Regions from separate parts of the Anaerostipes amylophilus genome, predicted to be linked through region 1. Evidence: predicted binding sites of a transcription regulator. Region 1 holds the regulator's gene; each other region holds the start of a gene.
What was found. Region 1 encodes Rex, which represses fermentation and respiration genes when NADH is low (regulators of the CRP and FNR family bind a similar motif). Its sites were predicted from a motif close to ATTGTTAANTANTTAACAAT; they were not measured.
Positions count from the first base shown of each region.

Region 1 (7,741 bases):
TGACACAAGAAGGGATTCTTGTCAGTAATCAAGTTTTATGTGAATTTTTGTTTGATGAAGAATCAAGTTAAAATTTTATAAATCCATTAATTTTTTTAAATTAATCCTCCCCCAGCCCTGATGGTGCCTGGGGGTTTTTAATTTGTCACAGTTTTTACGAAGCTTCATTTTTACATCTTTATTTGTATAAAAAGGATACTTTTCGAGTAATAGAGCAAGTGAACCAGAAACAACCGGGGTTGCCATGGAAGTACCACTTTTTAAAGTATAACGGTGATTTGGAGCACAGGAAAAAATATTAGTTCCAGGAGCAACAACGTCTGGTTTCATAACACATGAGGAGGTTGGACCACGACCAGAATATTGAACTTTAAATCCGCGTCTGCCGATCATTGGGGAGGTATCATCACTTGATCCAATGGTAATGATCTTTGGACTGTTTCCAGGAATGGAGATACTGTGAGATTTTGGTCCGTGATTTCCACCAGCAATACATACGATCAGGCCGTCATCCCATAATGTGTTAACATGTGTTAATAATTCTATGGAAGCAGGGCTTTCTTCTGAAGCAGAACTTCCAATTGAAATATTGACAATGCGGATGTTATAAGAGTTGTGATGTTTATGAATCCAGTCCAGTCCTTTTAAAAATGCACTTTGAACCCCATTTCCTGATGCATCTAATACTTTTAATGCTATAATATGAGATTTTGGAGCGATGCCAAGATAGTCAGAATCAAAGACCGCAGAAGAAGCAGCAATTCCTGTAATATGAGTTCCGTGTCCGTTATCATCATAACTAAAAGATCGATATTGTACGAAATCTATGAATTCAGCGATACGGCTGGAATATGGAGCAAAATCTTTATGAGGGAAAAGTCCGGTATCAAGATAAGCAATGCCAATGCCTTCTCCTAAAAAACCATGCTGGTGTGCAAGATCAGCATGAATCTGTTTTGAAACAGAAGCTATCATCATTAAAATCCTTTCTGTCTTTATTGTTAGAATACGCAGAACACGTACATATGGAAACAAAAAAGACCCGCAAAAACGAGTCTTTTGAGTGTATAGTTTAAAATATAAAAAATTAGTTAAAACCAATAAATTTGCGGGCTGCTTTATACATACCGATCGTGGCTTTTCTTCCAACATATCCAGGAAGATTGACAGCACAGCTTGTGATATTGTGACGAATCTTGCGATATAATTTTTTATCTTTTCCGTATAAGTATTTCCATAATTCTTTTCTCATCTTTAAATGCTCTTTTGTTCCAGATTTTACTGCGATCACGGAAGAAATACACATGATGATAGAAAGATAATGTTTCATATAGCGTTCTAATGGTTTGCTTACAAGATTAAACTGTGCCATATAATCGATCATGATGTAAGTAACTTTAAACTGTTGATCGATACGTTTGATCATGTTTGCTTCATTGACAGACTGGTCATCACGTCCGATAAAATAGCGGTAGAAGTTTACATCAAGATAATACATCGTTTTTACATATGGCAGTGGTTTAAATACATAAATGTTATCAACGTAAAATGTATGTTCTGGAAGCTCTAACTGGCATTCACGAAGCAGGGCTGTACGATAGATGACAGAATGCATTAGAATATACTGGCTGACAGGGAAACGTCCGACATCATCCCAGCAAAAGATCTTGTCTTTTGGAATTGCGTGACGATAGTGGATCACTGTTTTTTTCTTAGCACCCTGTTTTTCATACACATAATTGGAAAGCAGCATATCAAGAACTGTTCCTTGTTTGTAAAAAGTAGAGAGTGTATCAAGAATTTCGCCATAAGCATATTCATTTACCCAGTCATCGCTGTCGACAACTTTTAAATAAATTCCTTTTGCATTTTTGATTCCTGTATTAACGGCACCACCATGTCCTTTATTTTCCTGATGGATAGCACGGCAGATATCAGGATATTTTTTTTCATATTCATCGGCGATGGCAGCTGTATTGTCAGAAGAACCATCATTGACGATAAGAATTTCAACTTGGTCTCCTCCTGGTAATAATGTATCAATACAGTGTCTCATATATTCCTGAGAGTTGTAACAAGGTACAACAAAGGATATTAATTTCATAAAAACCTCCTGTTTAAAATACGATTAACATTCTTATTATATATGTTTTTTGATCAATTAGCAAAGAGTTTCCCACTCTTCATAAAGTTCTTCCAAAGAAGAAGTGATCTCTGCCTGTTTGTTGCTAAGTTCCATTAGTTTTGCAGGATCAGAAGCATTTTCAGGTAAAGACATGGCTTCGGAAAGTTCTTCTTGCTTTGTTTCAAGGTCGGTGATCATATCTTCGACTTTTTTCAGTCTGTTCTCACGTTTCCTTTGCTTTGCCTGTTCTTCTTTTTGTTGTTTCCAGTCAAGTTTTGCTTCCGTATCAACAGAAACAGCGGAAGTAGAAGCAGCATTTAGAGCAGCCTTTTCTTTCTCTTTCTGTGCGATATAATCTTGATAATTACCAGGATATGAAGTTAATCCGTGGTCAGAAATTTCCAGAATTCTTGTTGCTGTTTTGTTGATAAAATAACGATCATGTGAAACGTACAGAATCGTTCCAGTGTAAGCGTTCATTGCTGATTCAAGGATTTCTTTTGACTGAATATCCAAATGGTTCGTCGGCTCATCAAGAATCAGAAAGTTTGCATGAGAAAGCATTAATTTTGCAAGGGAAACTCGACCTTTTTCGCCACCACTTAAAGAGGAGATCGGACGGAATACATCTTCTCCATAAAATAAAAATGCTGCAAGTGTATTACGGATCTTTGTATTGTTCAGGTCAGGATAGGCATCAGAAATTTCATCAAAGATGGTTTTAGAATCATCTAAGTTATCCTGTGCCTGATCGTAGTAACCGATAGAAACACCTGCACCAAGAGTGATCGTTCCTCCGTTATTGCTGATCTTTTTGCAAATGATCTTTAATAAGGTGGTCTTACCAGTTCCGTTTGGACCGATTAGGGCAACGCGTTCTTCACGAAAGATATCTGCACTGAGACCTTCAAATAGAGGTTTGCTTCCAAATGATTTTGAAACATCTTTTAATGTAAGAACGTCATTTCCACTGACTACTTCTGGCTCAATGCTAAGACGCATGTCTGCATTATATTCAGTTGGTTTTTCTAAAACTTCAATTTTGTTTAAAGCTTTCTCGCGGCTTTCTGCTCGTTTGATCGATTTCTCACGATTAAACTGCTTTAATTTTTTGATAACTTCCTTTTGGTGTTTGATCTCTTGTTGCTGGTTTTTATACTCTTTTAGACGGATTGCTTTGATCTGGTCGCGTTTCTCAATAAATGTAGTATAATTTCCATCAAACAGCATGGAATGCCCTTGGTCGATCTCCATAACTTTATTGACAATTTTGTCAAGAAAATAACGATCATGAGATACAATGATCACGGCACCTTTATAATGAGATAAATAATTTTCAAGCCATCTGATAGAATCGACATCCAGATGGTTTGTCGGCTCATCAAGAAGCAGGATGTCTGGATTCTTAAGAAGAAGTTTACCAAGAGCAACACGAGTTCGCTGCCCTCCAGATAAGGTATTGATCTCTTTTGAAAAATCTTCTTCGGAAAATCCAAGCCCTTTAAGGATTCCTGTGATCTCACTTTTGTAAGCAAATCCATTTAACTGTTCAAATTTATGAGTTGCGTTTGTATACTGGTTCATTTTCTGCTCCAGTGCATCACCGGTCAGATGCTTCATTTCTTGTTCATATGTACGCATCTGTTCATCTAGTTCAATGACTTCCTTCTTAACGGAGAGAAGTTCATCAAAGATCGTATGATGAAATGTATGATCCTGATGTTGGGCAAGATAGCCGATGCTGGCATCCTTTTTTAAAGAAATTTCCCCATCATCACTGGAAATTTCTCCAATCAGTATTTTTAAAAGTGTCGATTTTCCGGCACCGTTATATCCGATGATTGCCAGCCGGTCGTTTTCATTTAAGTGAAATGAGATATTCTGCAAGACAGGTTTTTCAACAAAAGTTTTGCAGATATTCTGGCATGATAATATCATTAAGATACCCCTTTCCAATTTTTTATTGACATTATTTTTCAGAATACCATATTTTTTGAGAAAATGAAATAATTTCATGATAGAAAGATTGACAGTTATTAGACAATCTTATATAATTATAAACAGAATAAAGATTTTGGAGGAATAAAATGGCAAACTCAGGTAAGAATATTTCTTCAGCAGTTATCAAGCGCCTTCCAAGATATTTTCGTTATCTTGGTGCATTAAAGGCAAGGAATATTACAAGAATATCTTCAAAAGAATTAAGTGAACAGATGATGGTAACAGCATCTCAGATTCGTCAGGATCTTAATAACTTTGGCGGATTTGGACAGCAGGGATACGGGTATAATGTAGATAATTTATATACAGAGATTGGCAAGATTTTAGGATTGGATAAGAGAAATGACATGATCATTGTAGGAGCAGGTAACCTTGGACAGGCACTTGCTAATTACCAGTCTTTTAATGAAGATTATGGATATAAAGTTATGGCATTATTTGATGTCAATCCAAAACTGATCGGAATTTCTGTTCGTGGAGTGAAAGTTCTTGATACAGATGAACTTGAGAACTTTATTAAGACACACGGCATCAAGATCGCTGCACTGACGATACCGAAAGATCAGGCACCAGCGATCGCCAAGAAGATGGCAGAATGGGGAATCAAAGGATTCTGGAATTTTGCACCGATCGATCTTCATCTGCCGGATAATGTTACGGTAGAGAATGTCCATCTGGCAGAGAGTCTGATGACGTTAACATATAATGTTCACAATAGAGAAGAACAAGAACAGGAACAATAGGCACAGCAGGTGATAGATGAGATGATTGCTGGAATAGGAACAGATCTTGTAGAGATAGGAAGAATAGAAGAGATGCTTCATAGAGGAAGTCGTCTTACAAGAATTTTTACAACAACTGAATTAGCGTGTGCAAAAGACAATGCTGCGACTTTAGCTGGCAATTTTGCTGTAAAAGAAGCCGTTTCCAAAGTATTTGGAACCGGCTTTTTCGGTATGGAACCATATGAGATCGAAGTATTAAGAGATAAGTTTGGGGCACCATATGTGAAATTATATGGGGGTGCAAGACAGCTTGCGAAGGATAAGAAGATCATAAAGATCCATGTATCGATCACTAATACAAAGGAATTTGCACAGGCATTTGCGATAGGAGAATGCGTATGAAATATGTATTAAAGAATCAGGAAATGCAGACGGTTGATTATGAAACAATTCATGGAATAGGAATTCCAGGGCTTGTGCTGATGGAGAGAGCATCAAAAGCGGTTGCAGACTATGCAGTGCAGATGATCGATCATTCCAAGAGAATTCTGGTAATTTCAGGAATTGGTAATAATGGAGGGGATGCTCTTGCCTGTACAAGAATTTTGCTTGAACAGGACTATCTGGTAGATTATATGATTGTTGGAAATTTGGAAAAAGCTTCAGATGATCTGAAATTACAGCTTCAGATTCTTAAAAATCTTGGATATTTTCCATTAGAAAATGCAAATTTTCATGAATATGACCTTTTGATCGAAGGAATTTTTGGAGTTGGACTTTCCAGAGAAGTTGGCGGTATTTACAAAGAAATGATTGAGCGTATCAATGCATGTGGCAAATCTGTCATTGCAATCGATATTCCGTCTGGTATCAGTGGAGACAGCGGAAAAGTTCTTGGATGTGCTGTTCATGCAGCAATAACGGTCACATTTGGCAGTTATAAAAGAGGACATTTATTATATCCAGGACGTGAATACTGTGGGAATATAAAACTTGTATCCATTGGATTTCACAACCAGACGATTAAAAAATATGCAACGGGATACACATTGGAAGCAGATGATCATTTAATGCCAGAAAGGAAAGCATATTCCAACAAGGGAAGTTATGGAAAAGTTTTGATCATTGCTGGAAATAAAACGATGTCAGGAGCAGCATGTTTTGCAGCAGAAGCAGCATTGCGGATGGGAGCAGGTCTTGTAAAAGTGCTTTCAGATGTACAGAATCGTTCAGTTTTACAGACAAAACTTCCAGAAATTTTATTTGGAGAACGAAAAGATTTAAAAGAATCTCTAAATTGGTGTGATTGTATCTTATTTGGCCCAGGAATCGGAGTTAGTGAAGAGACAAAAGAAATGTTGGAAATGATTCTTGAGGAAGGAACAAAACCATTAGTTATTGATGCAGATGGATTAAATACGATCAGCAGATATGATATGGAAATTAATTATCCATATGGACTGATCTTGACTCCACATCTGATGGAAGCATCAAGACTGATGGCATGTGATATTATGCAAATGAAAGAAGATTTATGTCAGAATGCATATGAGCTTGCAAAAAAATATCATTGCATTGCAGTTTTAAAAGATGCAGCAACTATCGTTGCACAAGAAGGTGATTTGGTGTATATTAATCAAAGCGGAAATGATGGAATGGCAACTGGAGGAAGTGGAGATGTTCTTGCCGGAATGATCACAGGCCTTTTAGGAGGCGGATTAGCTGCTCATGAGGCAGCAGTTCATGGAGTTTATCTTCACGGCCTTGCAGGAGATCATGCAAGATGTGATCTGGGTGCTTACAGCATGATCGCATCAGATATTATCACTCACATAAAGGATGTTACAGGAGGAAGCTATGAATCAGTACTATAGAGTGCATGCAGTCATTGATCTGGATGCAATCTGTCATAATATACAGGAAGTAAAACGTGTCGTTGGAGAAGGTGTCAAGGTAATGCCAGTGATTAAGGCTGACGGATATGGACATGGAGCAGTGCCAATCGCAAAAGAATTAAATAAGATTGGGGTTGATGCATTTGCAGTTGCGATCCTTGAAGAGGGAATCACACTTCGAAATCATGGGATTAAAAAACCAATTTTGATTTTAGGATATACATCAGAATATCAGTACAGCTCATTGATCCAGTATGAGATCGAGCCAACAGTATTTTGTTATGAGATGGCAGAATCTTTATCTAAGATCGCACAGGCTTTAGGAAAAGTTGCAAAGATTCATATTAAACTTGATACAGGAATGAATCGTATTGGATTTAAACCAACACAGGAATCTGTAGAGATTGTTGAGAGAATTTCTAAACTACCAAATATCAAGATTGAAGGAATCTTTACTCATTTTGCATGTGCAGATGAAGCAGATAAGACATCTGCGTACGAACAGGAACGTAAATACGATCAGTTTATTAAATGGTTAGAAGAAAAAGATATTTATATTCCGATCAAGCATGTATCAAACAGTGCATCGATCATTGATCTGGCTGGTTTTAGAAAAGATATGGTACGATCAGGGATCATCACTTATGGATTATATCCATCCGAAGAAGTATCAAAAGATGTATTAGATTTAAAACCAGCGATGGAATTGAAGACACATATTGTATACATTAAGGAAGTAGGACCTGGAGAGGGAATCAGCTATAACCATACTTATGTCACAGACAAGAAGACAAAGATCGCAACAATTCCAGTTGGATATGCAGATGGATATCCAAGAGCACTTTCATCCAAGGGAAGAGTTTTGATCCGTGGGCAGTATGCTCCGATCATCGGAAGAATCTGTATGGATCAGTTTATGGTTGATGTTACAGATATTGAAGGCATTTCTGTGATGGATGAAGTAACATTAGTTGGACACGATGGCAATAAGATGT
Region 1 covers NZ_JAOQJG010000003.1:174,700-182,440, forward strand. Annotated here, with positions in the region: gene hemW (radical SAM family heme chaperone HemW) at 1-71, shown strand, start outside; gene OCV53_RS05290 (S8 family peptidase) at 76-978, opposite strand; gene OCV53_RS05295 (glycosyltransferase) at 1,088-2,104, opposite strand; gene abc-f (ribosomal protection-like ABC-F family protein) at 2,162-4,063, opposite strand; gene OCV53_RS05305 (redox-sensing transcriptional repressor Rex) at 4,213-4,869, shown strand; gene acpS (holo-ACP synthase) at 4,891-5,253, shown strand; gene OCV53_RS05315 (bifunctional ADP-dependent NAD(P)H-hydrate dehydratase/NAD(P)H-hydrate epimerase) at 5,250-6,725, shown strand; gene alr (alanine racemase) at 6,709-7,741, shown strand, end outside.

Region 2 (7,741 bases), on a different contig from region 1:
AATCTCTTCTACTGTCTTATAATCTGTATTTACTACAACATCTGCAGCTGCTTCATACTTTGGACGACGCTGTTCCATCATATTAGAAATGAATTCTGTATTCTTATTACCACGCAATAATGGTCTGTCATCGCTGTCCTTAACACGCTCTAAGATTACTTCTGGTGATGCTGTTAATAAAACAACCTTTCCATTCTTCTTCATCTCTGCAACGTTCTCATCACGAAGTGCGACCCCTCCACCACAGGAAATGATCTGGTTGTTCTTCTTCTGAAGTTCGATCAAAAGGTTAGTCTCACAGTTTCTGAAATATGTTTCTCCATATTCCTCAAAAATCTTATTAATAGACATTCCTTCCTTCTTAACGATCTCTTCATCCATCTCAACCTGTGGGGAAGCAAGAATCTTACTCAAATATGTAGAAACAGTACTCTTACCTGCTCCCATAAATCCGATCAGCAAGATATTATGTGTAAACAATGTCTTTGCCTGAATTCTTCTGCTGTTCTCTACAATATATGTAAAGATATCAAGAATCTCATCCTTATATGTATTCTCATCCACATGAGTGAGCAGCATCTTGCGCTGTCTCTTTTCCTGTTCCGGCTGAAGGATTGGTAATCCATTCTGTTTCTTGTAGACCATGATCTCTTTGATGATATCCATTCTCTCTTCTAATACAGAGACAATCTTCTTATCACACAGATCCAGTCTCTCTCTAATCTCTTCTAACTGACTCATCTTCTTGTTCTTTCCTTTTCTATCCTAAATATTCCATCTTTTCATAAATACAAAGTATGGCCTTAAATAGTATATCATACATTTCTATCTTTTTTCAATTCATTGCATCTATAATTTAAGCAAATTCACTTTGTTCTGTAATAAATGAAATAAAATCCTTTACAACTGGTGTCAGATATTTATCTTTCTTTAATACAAGATAAATATATCGTTCAATTTCTGGCGATACAATTGGACGGATACAGATATCCATCGTATCAAGCAACGGAATTTTTGGTACGATCGCAATTCCAAATCCTGCTGCGACAAGACCTGCTACTGAAGAATCTTCTTCACCTTCATATGCAATCGTTGGCTGTCTCTTAATCTTTGAAAAACAACTGTCGATCACCGGTCTTAATCCACTGTTTCTTGTAAAATATACATAATCGTAATCAACAGTATCCATAAGATCAATCTCTTTTTTCTCTGTCAACGGATGATCTTTTGGCATAATAAGAACCAATTCTTCCTGTCCTACCGGAATAAACTCCAATTCATCTTCTCCTTCTATATAGGAAGAAAATGCAAGATCGTACTTCCCATCCTTTAATTCTTCTACGATTTTTTTCGTTGTTCCCTGTCCAAAAGAAAATCTGATATGATTTTCTCCTTTTTCTTCAAGATAGCTTTTGATCAAATTTGGAATAAAATGACTTCCCAGTGTAAAAATATACCCCATATCGATAAATCCGCCGCTGATTCCTGAAGTTTCTGTTAAAACTCTTTTTCCTTCATCTAGCATATCAAGAGATTGTTCTACATATCTTAAAAATAAAGCTCCATATTTTGTTAATTTTGCATTTCTTCCCTGTTTTTCGAATAATTTTACCCCTAATTCACCCTCAAGACATGAAATTGCATGACTTAAACTTGGCTGTGTAATTGACAGCATATCAGCAGTTCTCGTATAGTGTTCTTCCTTTGCTAATGCCCGAAAATAGTATAAATGATTCAAATTCATAATCTATGATCTCCCAATCCATAAAATTTATTTATAAATAGTATACCACATTCTTCATTGCATTTATATATTCACTTTGCTATAATTATTCTTAGAAAACTATTAAACATATTGGAGGATCATAATTATGGCAGCAAAGAATTTCCGTAAATTATTTGAACCGTACACAGTAAAATCTATGACATTAAGAAATCGTATTGTCATGACTCCCATTGGAACAAATTTTGCTGAGCATACCGGAGAAGTAAATGAGAGAATCATTGATTATTATAAACAGCGTGCAAAAGGCGGAACTGGTCTGATCACTATTGAAGCAGCAAGCGTTTATTCACCACAGGGTGCAAGCGGTGCTTATCAGCTTCGTATTGACCATGACAATTACATTCCTGGTCTTTACAGATTATGCGAAAGCATTCATGACTGTGGGTCTAAAGTCAGCATTTTGTTAAACCATGCTGGATCTGCAGCGAATGGTAAGATGACAAACATCCAGCCAGTATCTGCATCTGATATCCCATCAAGAGTTGGTGGAGATATTCCAAGAGCATTAACAACCGATGAGATTTATACAATCGTTAACAAATTTGCCGAAGCAGCAAAACGTGCAGTTACAGCAGGATTTGATGCTATTGAGATTCAGGCCGGACATGGTTATTTATTAAACCAGTTCTTATCTCCAACAACAAATGATCGTACTGATGAATTCGGCGGTTCTAAAGAGAATCGTGCACGTTTCACTACATTAGTATTAAAAGCTGTTCGTGAGACAATTGGTGAAAATATTCCTATCTTCTTAGGAATCAGTGCTGATGAACTTGCTGAAGGTGGTAACACATTAGATGATACATTAGAGATTGTTGAATATTTCAAAGATTATGTTGACGTATTTGATGTTTCTGCTGGACTTACATGTTCTATTCAGTACCAGTATGACGCAGATTACCTTCCAGATGGATGGAAATCTTATATGTCAAAAGCCATTAAAGAAAAAACTGGTAAACCTTGCCAGACAAGCGGTAATATCCGTGAACCAGAAGTTGCAAATCGTATTCTTGAAGATGAGGAAGCCGATCTGATCGCTATCGGACGTGGACTGATTGCTGATCCTGAATGGGTAAACAAAGTTCAGTTTGGTAACACAGATGATATCAATCGTTGTATTTCTTGTAATAATGGATGTACAGCAACTTTAGGTGATGAACCTATTCGATGCAGCATTAACCCTGCACTTGTTTCAGGTTCCTTATACAAAAATAAGAAATTAAAGAAACCTTGCAACGTTGTCGTTGTTGGTGGTGGTACTGCTGGTCTTGAAGCTGCATGTACAGCTGCTGAAGTTGGCTGTTCTACAGTTCTTATCGAGAAATCCGGAGAACTTGGAGGACTTGCCCGCCGTGTAGGAAAGATGCCAAACAAACAGCGTCTTGGATATTTCCCACAGTATTTAGAACGTCGTGCAATGAAACTTAAAAATCTGTTTATCTGCAAGAATACAGAAGCTTCTATTGAATTCATTGAAGGTTTCAAACCAGATATCGTTGTAAATGCTACAGGATCTGTTCCACTTCTTCCAAATATTCCTGGATTAAAGGAAAACTTAGAAGCTGGAAACGTATCTACAATTTTTGATCTTGTAGATCATGTAGATTCTTATCCTGAAGATTTAACAGGAAAGAAAGTTGTTGTTATCGGTGGTGGTAACGTAGGACTTGACGTTGTTGAATTCTTTGTTCCTAGAAAAGCTGATGTAACAATCGTTGAGCAGAAAGCTCACTTTGGTGAAAACCTTGACTTTATCACAAAGACTGGTTCTATTGAATTCATGAATAAAAATAAAGTAACTCAGTATCCAAACGCTTCTTTATTAGAAGTAAAAGAACATAGCTTTATTGTAAAACATGACTATAGAGATCTTGAATTAGACTTTGATTATGGATTTGTATGTCTTGGAATGCAGTCTGCAACTCCTTCTCTTCAGGAATTATACAACCACTTCATCTATGAAGGTGTTGAAGTTCTTAACATCGGTGACAGTGCTCAGACACGTCGTATCATTGAAGGTGTAAAAGAAGGTCGTGACATCTTAGTTGCATTAGAACGTCAGGATTTCATCTAAGATCCAGATAGAAATAAAAAAATATAAGAATTAAAATTAAAACACGAGTCAGTATTTATTTTATCTGACTCGTGTTTTTTATTTTGAAATGAAATATAATTAATGTTTTTTCTTACGGTACTGCCACAGTACAATCTTCTCCAGATAACGTTTTAACACGATCTGAATCTCTTCTTTTGGATTCATTGGTGTGACTAAGATGCTATGTAATCCTGTTCTGTTTGCTCCATAAACATCGGTAAACAACTGATCTCCTACAAAGAATGTATTCTTCTTATTCGTTCCCATTAGTTTCATTGCTGTCTCATAGCCTTTCACAGATGGCTTATTGGCTTTGTATACATAATGCTTTCCACCAACCGCTTCGCAGAAAGCTTTGACTCTTGGTTCTTTGTTATTGCTTGTAAAGCAGTACTGCATACCGATCGCATCCAGTCTTTTAAACAATTTCTTTGCACGTTCATCCGCAGGTGCATTGTGTGGTACTAACGTATTGTCGACATCGAAGATCACTCCTCGGTATCCTTCTTGGTAATATCGTTCGAAATCAATATCATAGGTACTTCTGATATCTTCGGATGGATAGAATTTCTGAAACATAATTTATCTTCCTTTTTTATATATCTTTTTTAATATTATCTTATTTATTTTATAATACGTTTTTGATATTGGCAAGACGAAACTATAGAAATGCAAAGAATCTGTACATAAATTCTTAAAAATCTATGCACAGATTATATTCTTTACTGATTTTCAGTATTTTTTAATAAAACATCATATCTTAAATTAACAAACAATACTTCTTTCATATGATCGATTAGCATATGTTTTCCTGTCCATAAGTGGAAAGCAGCATCTCCCTGGAATAACATCATTCCAAGACCGTTCATTGTCTTACATCCAGCTTTCTTAGCAAGTCTTAATGTTTCTGTCTCTCTTGGAGCGTAAACTGTATCTGTTACGATCAGGTCAGGGCGGAAGAATGTTTCATCAGGAACAACAGACTGTCCTTCTAATGGTTTCATTCCTACACCGGTTGCCTGTGCGAATAAGTAGCTGTCTGCGATCTCTTCTCTTAATTTTTCTTTGTCATCAAGATCATAAAGATTTACAACACAGTCTGTGTTTTCACGAATCTTTTTCACTGTTTCTTCAGCGTTCGCCCAGAATTTATCTTTGATATTGAAGATTGACATTTCTTTGACACCATCTAATGCAGCCTGGATTTCGATTGCTGTAGCAGCTCCACCAGCACCAGCGATTGTCATTTTTTTACCGATCACGTCGATATCGTTGTCTTTTAATGACTGCATGTATCCGATACCATCTGTGATATGTCCGATCAGTTTTCCGTTATCATTTACGATCGTGTTAACAGCTCCTGCCATTTTTGCAGCTGGAGATAACTCATCTAAATACTGTCCTACAACTGTTTTGTTAGGCATAGATACGTTTGATCCAACCATCTTTAATGCACGAAGACCTTTTACTGCATCCTCTAATGTGCTGTTGTCAACTTCAAATGCTAAGTATGCATAGTCAAGTCCTAATGTTGCAAATGCTTCGTTGTGCATTGCAGGTGAGCTTGAATGTCTGATTGGATAAGCCATTAATCCGATTAATTCAGTATGTCCTGTGATTCTCTCTGCCATAATTTTTACTCCTTAATAATATGCTTGTTAATAGTTTCATTCACCCAAAAGTTAATTTTTTAACAACCTTATGGCTATATTATATTCCATAATGATTGATACTTCCAATATATCTTTTGGCGTTTTTTGATAGCTTTAAGCTATCAATTATGTTATAATGATCTTAACCATCAATTAATATAATAAGGAAGGTATGTATGAATTTAAATCAGTTGTATTATTTTCAAAAAGTTGCACAATTACAACATTATCATCAGGCTGCAAAAGAATTAAATATCTCTCAACCCAGTTTAAGCCGTTCCATTGCCAATCTTGAAGACGAACTTGGTGTTTCTTTATTTCAGAAAAATGGTCGTAATATCGAACTGACCAAATACGGTTCCATCTTTTTGGAACATGTGAACCGTATTATAGAAGAAATCAAAGTTGCAGAGAATAAAATGAAGTCCTTAGCCAGCAACTCTAGCGGACATATTGATATCGGCTATGTATTTCCACTTGCCAAAAGTTATATTCCAAGATTAGTGCGTAGTTTTCTAAATCAACAGGAAAATCATGAGATCACATTTTCTCTAAGCCAGGAGATCACAAGAAATCTGATCGCCGATCTCAAAAATGAAAAATATGATGTTGTCTTTGGTTCTCTCGTTCCTAATGAACCAGAAGTTGAGTTTGTGCCTGTTGTTAACCAAGAAATGGTCATCATCACCCCACCGGAACATCCATTAAAATATAAGAAAGATCTCGTTTTGGAAGATTTGCTTGATTATCCAGTTATTGGTTATGATAGAACCTCTGGTCTTGGACGTTTTACTAATTCCATTTATAAACAAAACCATATCAAACCTTCCATTGCTTTTGAATCATCCGATGAAAATGCGATCGCTTCTCTTGTTGCAGAAGATTTTGGAATCGGTTTTGTTGCCCATGTAGAATCTTTACAAGCATATGATGTAGAAATCCTACATCTTAGTAATGTGAAGCCATACCACACTGTTTATATGGCTTATCTTAAAAATATGCCAATGATCCCTGCCGTTCGTAAGTTTATTGACTTTACAAAAAAAACCATAGATAATCCCTATTGATTTTTCAAAAAAGATTTATTTGTTAAATAATTAACCGTATGTTATACTAAAACCATCATAAATCATTTACCCAAATTTTTATGATTCTAACAACCTCAGATTATATGGAATTTAATTTTTTGATTTTTGGATTTAATTTTTTGGAGGTTCAATTCTAATGAAAAGCAATTATAAAAACATTTTCACACCATTAACAATTAAGAACATGACAATGAGAAACCGCATCATGATGACACCAATGGGAACGAACTATGGTGAACAGACAGGTGAAATGAGTTTCTTACACATTGATTATTATACAGAAAGAGCAAAAGGCGGAGTTGGTCTGATCATGGTTGAAAACGCAAGTGTTGATTCACCACTTGGATCTAACGGAACAACTCAGATCCGTATCGATCATGACAACTATATGCCACGTTTCTTCAAATTATGTGAAACATTACACGCTCACGGAGCTTGCGTTGGTATTCAGTTAAACCACGCTGGTGCTTCTGCTCAGTCTAAGAGAACAAACATGCAGCCAGTATCTGCATCTGATATCCCATCAAAAGCAGGTGGAGAAATCCCTCGCCCTCTTAAAGTAGAAGAAATTTATGAAATTGTAAAAAAATATGGAGAAGCTGCTGCTCGTGCACAGGCTTGTGGATTTGACTGTGTTGAGATTCATGCAGGACATTCTTACTTATTAAGCCAGTTTATGTCCCCTACAACGAATAAACGTACAGACGAATTCGGTGGCTGTCCAGAAAACCGTGCCCGCTTCACAAAATTAGTTGTTGAAGAAGTTCGTAAACAGGTTGGTCCTATGTTCCCTATCTTCGTTCGTATCAGTGCTGATGAACTGATGGAAGGTGGAAACACATTAGAAGATACTTTAGAGTTACTTTCTTACTTCCAGGAAGAAGTTGATGCATTTGACGTATCCGCTGGATTAAATGGTTCTCTTCAGTTCCAGATCGATGCGAACTACTTAAAAGATGGTTGGAGATCTTACATGGCAAAAGCTGTGAAAGAAAAATACAACAAACCTTGTGTAACTATGGGTAACATCCGTGATCCTCGTGTCGCTGACGATATCTTAGACCGCGGTGATGCTGATATCATCGGTATGGGTCGTGGACTGATCGCAGATCCTCACTGG
Region 2 covers NZ_JAOQJG010000007.1:23,606-31,346, forward strand. Annotated here, with positions in the region: gene OCV53_RS10355 (shikimate kinase) at 1-741, opposite strand, end outside; gene OCV53_RS10360 (LysR family transcriptional regulator) at 857-1,744, opposite strand; gene OCV53_RS10365 (oxidoreductase) at 1,872-3,860, shown strand; gene OCV53_RS10370 (YqeG family HAD IIIA-type phosphatase) at 3,960-4,460, opposite strand; gene OCV53_RS10375 (shikimate dehydrogenase) at 4,604-5,512, opposite strand; gene OCV53_RS10380 (LysR family transcriptional regulator) at 5,710-6,600, shown strand; gene OCV53_RS10385 (oxidoreductase) at 6,758-7,741, shown strand, end outside.
Region 2: OCV53_RS10375 (shikimate dehydrogenase) is a predicted target of Rex. The motif match lies at 5,560-5,579, and genes of this name have one in related genera.

Region 3 (7,741 bases), on a different contig from region 1:
GTGGAAATCCTGTATCTGTAAAGGTAAGAAATGGTTTCTCAATCTTTAGGCCCATCATCTCCCAATGGCCAGTCATGGTGTCTTTTCCGTTACTGCTTTCTTTTAATCTAGCATAATAGGCCATTGGATTTTTCGCTTCTTCCATTTCTTTGACTGGATGAAGATTCAGCATTCCTAGTTTCTTTAAGTTTGGAATGTTTAAGGTTCCTACTGTATCACAAATATGACCAAAAGTATCTACATCATAATCTCCAAATCTAGCTGCATCCGGCATCTCTCCGATTCCTAAGGAGTCTAAAACGATGACAAAAATTCTTTTATATCTTTCCATATTACATTCCTCCTTTTTCTTTTATTATAGACTGATTTACTAATTCCTTCTAGTATTTTAAAAAGAAAAAATCCCTCGGATATTCAATACCCGAGGGACCCATCATTTAATTAATCAAAATTATTTATAGTTTACGATTTTACCAAAGTCTGGTTTTAATGATGCTCCACCAACTAATCCACCGTCAATATCTGGCTGTGCAAATAATTCTGGTGCACTAGCTGCAGATACAGATCCACCATACTGAATGCGGATTGCTTCTGCTGTAGCTTCATCATATACTTCTGCGATACATGCACGGATTGCTGCGCAAACTTCCTGAGCCTGTTCTGTTGTTGCAACTTTACCAGTTCCAATAGCCCAGATTGGCTCATAAGCGATAACTGCAGTCTTAGCCTGGTCAGCACTTACTCCCTGGAATGCAATCTTGATCTGCTGGCGAACGAAGTCAATTGTAACTCCCTGTTCTCTCTGAGCAAGAGTTTCACCACAGCAAACGATTGGTGTAATTCCATGTTCAAAAGCTTTTAATACTTTTTTGTTAACAGTTTCATCTGTTTCAGCAAAGTACTCTCTTCTTTCAGAATGTCCAAGAATAACATATTTTACTCCAAGATCTGTTAACATATTAGGAGCGATTTCTCCTGTGTAAGCTCCACTTTCTTCAAAGTACATATTCTCAGCACCGATTGCAATATTGCTTCCTTTAGCAGCTTCGATTGCTGCTGGAATGTCGATTGCTGGTACACAGAATACTACATCAGAAGTTTCACTTGCTACTAATGGTTTTAATTCTTCGATTAATGCTTTTGCCTCGCTAGGAGTTTTGTTCATTTTCCAGTTTCCTGCTACGATTGTTTTACGCATAAGACTTATATCCTTCTTTCTTGATATATTGTTTAAAAATTATTTAAAAAATTTAATATCTACAACGATTATTTATCGTCGGCTGCTACTACACCTGGAAGGTCTTTTCCTTCTAAGAATTCAAGAGAAGCTCCACCACCTGTAGAGATGTGTGTCATCTTGTCTGCGAATCCTAACTGGTTAACAGCTGCTGCAGAGTCTCCTCCACCGATAATTGTTGTTGCATCTGTATCAGCTAAAGCCTGAGCAACGGCAATTGTTCCTTTTGCAAGGATAGGATTTTCAAATACTCCCATTGGTCCGTTCCATACAACTGTTTTAGCAGATTTTACTGCTTCTGCGAATTTTTCGCATGTAGCTGTACCGATATCAAGACCTTCTTTATCTGCTGGAATTGCATCAAATGGTACTACAGATACTTCAATCTCAGCATCGATTGGATTAGGGAATCCATCTGCCACTGTTGTATCGATTGGAAGATATAAATTCTTTCCTAATTTCTCTGCTTTTGCCATCATTTCTTTACAGTAGTCGATCTTTTCATCGTCTACTAATGAATTACCAACTTCATAACCCTGTGCTTTTAAGAATGTATAAGCCATTCCTCCACCGATGATCAGTGTATCGCATTTTTCAAGTAAGTTATCAATTACTTTTAATTTGTCAGCAACTTTCGCTCCACCTAAGATGGCTACCATAGGTCTTTCTGGATTATTAACCGCATTTCCTAAGAAATCGATCTCTTTCTGCATTAAATATCCTACAACGGCTGTATCAACATATTCTGTTACACCAACGTTTGAGCAATGTGCTCTATGAGCTGTACCAAACGCATCGTTTACAAATACATCACAAAGATCTGCAAGTTCTTTACTGAATGCTTCACCATTTTTAGTTTCTTCTGCTCTGTAACGAGTATTCTGAAGAAGTACTACTTCTCCATCTTTCATAGCAGCTACTGCTGCTTTTGCATTATCTCCGACAACATTGTCATCTGCTGCAAATTTAACTTCCTGTCCTAACAGTTCGCTTAAACGTACTGCTACTGGTGCTAAAGATAATTCCGGTTTTGGTTCTCCTTTAGGTTTACCTAAATGAGAGCAAAGGATTACTTTTCCACCATCAGCAATCAGTTTCTTGATTGTTGGAAGTGCTGCAACCAGACGATTTTCATCTGTAATCTGTCCGTCTTTTAAAGGTACGTTAAAGTCACAACGTACTAGGACTCTCTTTCCAGCTACATTAATGTCATCTACAGATTTTTTGTTTAACATGTTTCGTTTTTCCTCCTAAGATTGTATGCCATAAGGCATCTCTTATTTAATTAGGGCTTTTAGTTTTAATTTAAAAATAGGGCCCGGTCCCCAAAGACCGGACCCTTGTTTGAGTCTTATCACACTGTATAATTAATTACAGGCCTATCCTCATTCAAATATCAAATTAAGCTAATTCAGCAAAGTATTTGATTGTTCTTACCATCTGGCTTGTGTAAGAGTTTTCATTGTCATACCAAGATACAACCTGAACCTCTGTTGTTCCATTCTCTAATGGAAGAACCATTGTCTGTGTAGCATCGAATAAAGAACCATATCTCATTCCTACGATATCGCTAGATACGATTTCGTCTGTGTTATATCCGAAAGATTCTGTCTGAGCTGCTTTCATAGCTGCGTTTACTTCATCAACTGTTACATTTCCTTCAACAACTGCTGTTAAGATTGTTGTAGATCCTGTAGGAGTTGGAACACGCTGAGCAGATCCGATTAATTTTCCGTTTAATTCTGGAATAACAAGTCCGATTGCTTTAGCAGCACCTGTAGAGTTAGGTACGATGTTAACTGCTGCTGCACGAGATCTTCTTAAGTCACCTTTTCTCTGAGGTCCGTCAAGAGTCATCTGATCTCCTGTGTAAGCATGGATTGTGCACATGATTCCAGATTTGATTGCTGCAAGATCATTAAGAGCTTTAGCCATAGGTGCTAAGCAGTTTGTTGTACAAGATGCAGCAGAAATAACTGTATCCTCTGCTTTTAATTCTTCATGGTTTACATTGTAAACGATTGTTGGAAGATCGTTTCCTGCTGGTGCAGAGATAACAACCTTTCTTGCTCCTGCTTCGATATGAGCAGATGCTTTTTCTTTAGATGTGTAGAATCCTGTACATTCAAGTACTACGTCTACTCCAAGTTCTCCCCATGGAAGGTTCTTAGCATCAGCTTCAGCGTAGATTGTGATTTCTTTTCCATCAACTGTGATAGAGTTTTCTCCAGCTTCTACTTTGTCAGCTAATGCATATGTTCCCTGTGAAGAATCATATTTTAATAAGTGTGCAAGCATCTTTGGAGATGTTAAATCGTTGATTGCTACAACTTCATATCCTTCTGCTCCGAACATCTGTCTGAATGCAAGACGTCCAATACGTCCAAATCCATTAATTGCTACTTTAACTGCCATCTCAAATTCCTCCTAAGTCTTGATTAATTAATTTGATGGATTTGTCAATCTGTTAATCTATTGACAAACTTCTTTCTTATTTTAAACAATACCGACAAAAAATTCAAGGGAAATTTAGTATTTTTATCATGTATACAATAAAACGTCCTTGTACAATTTTACCAAATTTTGATATTGTTTCTTTAGCACAATGAATAAATACCAATTTTCCTGAAATTTCATTATTCTTCTTCGTCATTCTGACTTAAAATATATCTGGCGATCGTAAATGCATATCCCGCAATTCTTTCCATACTGGAAATGATATCAAGGAAATATACTCCTACATCTGGTGAACATTCTCCATCTTTCATACGTTGGATATGTCTTTTCCTGATCGTTTTTCTTGTATAATACACATCTGCCGCATAAGAAAGAGTTTCTTTTGCCTCTTTTGTATCATCAAATTCAATCGCACGGATTGCTGATTCAAATGCTGATTTTACAAGATTATTCATATTTCTAAGCTCATATGCTGCATCTTCTGAAATACTTTCTTTCATATCTTTGATATGCTGCAGATATCCAGCCATATTTTCCACATGATCTCCGGAACGTTCAATGTCCGTGATCGAATCAAATAGATTATTAACAACTTTCATTTCTTTTTCCGTGATTGCCAGATGACTGATCTTAACCAAATATTCTGTGATCATTGGCTCTAAATGATTGATCACCTGTTCGTCATTGTGAACTTTATCGATCTTACTCTGCCTTGGTTCTTCCCCTCGCATTGCTTCTTTTGTGACACGATTTAAGTTCTTTAAAACAATTTCACCCATACGCACAACTTCTTTTACAGCATTCTCTACAGCAAATGCTGGTGTTTCAAGAATACGTGGATCTAAGTGACGTAATGCTTTCTCTTCCGGTTCTTCTTCCTCTTCATCCTCCACAACATCTTCATGGATAATAATACCTGATAATTTAACCAATGCATTTGCAAATGGGAATAACAATATCGTTACAGATACATTAAAGATTGAGTGGAAAATAGAAATCTGTGTACTTGATATATGCTGCATTGCAAGATCTGGAAATATTCCAAAGAAGATCGTCATGATCACTCCATAGATTGCTGCTCCTAATACATTGAAGCTTAAATGGATTACCGCTGCTCTTTTTGCTGTTTTATTCGCTCCTGCACTTGATAAGATTGCAGTGATACAAGTACCAATATTCTGTCCTAAAGTAATAAAGATTGCTGATCTCCAGTTTACAATTCCTCTCATTGCTAATGTCTGTAAAATACCAACAGATGCTGAAGAACTCTGAATGATCGCTGTTACAACCGCCCCAACTAAAATTCCAAGAATCGGATTACTTCCTAATACCTGAAATGCTTTATAAAAAATAGGACTATCCTGATAGACTGAGATGGATGAAGACATAGATGATAATCCAATAAATAAGATACCAAATCCAACTGCAATCTCTGCTTTCTGTGTCAACTTCTGTTTGTTAGAAAATGTAATGATAAATGCTCCAATACCTAAAATAAATGGTGCAAAGAAATCTGGCTTCAGTGCTCCTGCCCACTCATTGGCTGATACAAGCCATGCTGTGATCGTTGTACCAACATTTGCACCCATGATAACTCCTGCCGCCTGTGTAAGGTTCATGATACCAGCATTTACAAAACCAACAACCATAACTGTAGTTGCAGATGAACTCTGAATGATTGCTGTTACCAATGCTCCTACCAGAACACCCAGAATACGATTATTGGTCAGATATCCTAGCAGGTCTCTCATTTTATTTCCTGCTGTTTTTTGAAGTCCTGATGCCATGATATCCATGCCATACAGAAACATTCCAAGTCCGCCGATAAACGCAAACAGGTTACCGACATGTGTTAGTGTATTCATTTTTTATGATTCCTCCTGTGTTTTTAACAGATCCCCCTTATTGGATCTCCCACATATATAATATTATCGTTTGTACGACATAAATAATTTTAACAAACATACTCCTATATTTAAAGAACTTTTTACATAGATCTTATTTTTTCTTTATGTTTCTATTATAACGTGTATAATAAAAGTATTAATTTTTGTTTATTTTGACTATTTACAAAGGAGTTTTTTATGATTCTTGCAGATTATCATTTACATACCAGTTTTTCTTCCGATTCAGAAAGTCCTATGGAAGATATGATCAAAAAGGCAATTTCTCTTGGTCTTAAAACCATTTGTTTTACAGAACATCATGATATTGATTATCCCGATAACCCTGATGATTTTGATTTTCTTTTGGATCTTCCGTCTTATAAAGAAAATTTATTTACAATGAAAGAACAATTTAAGGATCAGATTGAAATCAATTATGGGGTTGAACTTGGATTAATGCCAACAACTCTAAAGAAATGTTCTGATTTTGTAAAGGATGAACCTTTCGATTTCATTATTGGTTCTACTCATATTGTTGACTTTATGGATCCTTATGATGCAATTTATTTTGAAACTTACCCTGCCGGCAAAGGACTTGCTCATTATTTTGAAGATATTTTAAAAAATGTTTCTTCTTTTGATGATTATTGTGTCTATGGACATATTGATTATGCAGCACGTTATATCAAAGATCCTTCTTTTGAATTTCATTACAGTGATTATTCTGATCTCCTAGATACTATTTTAAAAACTATCATCGATCATGGAAAAGGCATTGAAGTGAATACTGCTGGACTTAAATACGGCATGAATGATCCTAATCCTCATCATGATATTATAAAAAGATATCTCGAACTTGGCGGCGAAATCATCACCATCGGTTCCGACGGACATTGTCCTGAACATATGGCTTATGATTTTCATAAATTGCCTGATTTTCTGTCTTCTCTTGGAGTTCGTTATTATACGATTTTTCGAAATAAAAAGCCCGAATTTATTAAATTATAAGTTTCATAATACCAAAAAGAACGAAATTATAAGATATTCCTATAATTTCGTTCTTTTACTTTGTTTGATCCATTTTAAAGTGCTCTCATCCATTCTGATTTCATATGAATATTTCCCTTAATTGCTTCATCTAATAAATGAATCATTGTTTCTTTATCCTGATTTAATGTTCCTCTTAAATTTACGTAATTGGATGCATGATTTGATCTAAAAAGGCATCCTGGACAATCCAGATATTTTATCATTTCTTTTGTTTCGATCAAAATATCATATGGATTTAAAAGTTCAAATTCTCCGCTTCTGATCTTATCTGCCAACGGAAGACCTTCTTCTATCATTAACGTGAGCAATCCTATATAATCTGGCTTCATTTCTGATAAAACGAGTCCTGTATCTTTGGCATGATCCTTCCATAGCTTTCTGCCACCCAAACCTGAGATTGCCGTAACAGATAGTCGGATTCCTGCCTTTTTTACCTTATGTGCAGCCTCGATCATCTCTTGTGCTGTCACACCTTTTTTCATATATGCAAGGACACTATCATTTCCTGATTCTAATCCCATATAAATCATAGATATTCCAAGTCGTTGTAATTTGTCCAATTCTTCTTGGTCCTTCATTAAGATACTTCTTGGTGATCCATATAAGGTTACTTGTCTGCATTCTGGAAATTTTCCTTGAATAAAATGAAGAATTGATTCTAAGTCTTGTGTTTTACAGACCAATGCATCTCCATCTGCAAGAAAGATCTTCTCAACATGTCTGTATTGATTCCTTGCATCTTGCAAATCTTCAAGTACTTCTTTTGCTTTTCTGATCCTAAAGCTTTTTTCTTTAAACATATTACAGAAAATACAGTGATTCTGGCTACAGCCGATTGTTACCTGTACAATCAGACTATATGCCTCACTTGGCGGTCTGTAAATCATTCCTTCATATCTCATATTTTCTCCTGATTTTTTTATTTTACAATTCTTCTTACTGAAAGTACTTTTCGATAATTAGCTTTTGGAGAAATCTTGATTCCTGTTTTCCTAGAACTTGCATGAACAATCTTTCCTTTACCTATATAAATAGCAACATGACCATTATAGCAAATTAAATCTCCTGGCTGCTTTTTGTTATATGAAACTTTACGTCCTGCTCTTCTCTG
Region 3 covers NZ_JAOQJG010000006.1:898-8,638, reverse strand. Annotated here, with positions in the region: gene OCV53_RS09320 (phosphopentomutase) at 1-331, opposite strand, end outside; gene tpiA (triose-phosphate isomerase) at 452-1,198, opposite strand; gene OCV53_RS09310 (phosphoglycerate kinase) at 1,267-2,472, opposite strand; gene gap (type I glyceraldehyde-3-phosphate dehydrogenase) at 2,639-3,652, opposite strand; gene OCV53_RS09300 (Na/Pi cotransporter family protein) at 3,874-5,559, opposite strand; gene OCV53_RS09295 (histidinol-phosphatase HisJ family protein) at 5,779-6,588, shown strand; gene OCV53_RS09290 (radical SAM protein) at 6,663-7,532, opposite strand; gene OCV53_RS09285 (C40 family peptidase) at 7,550-7,741, opposite strand, start outside.
Region 3: gap (type I glyceraldehyde-3-phosphate dehydrogenase) is a predicted target of Rex. The motif match lies at 3,701-3,720, and genes of this name have one in related genera.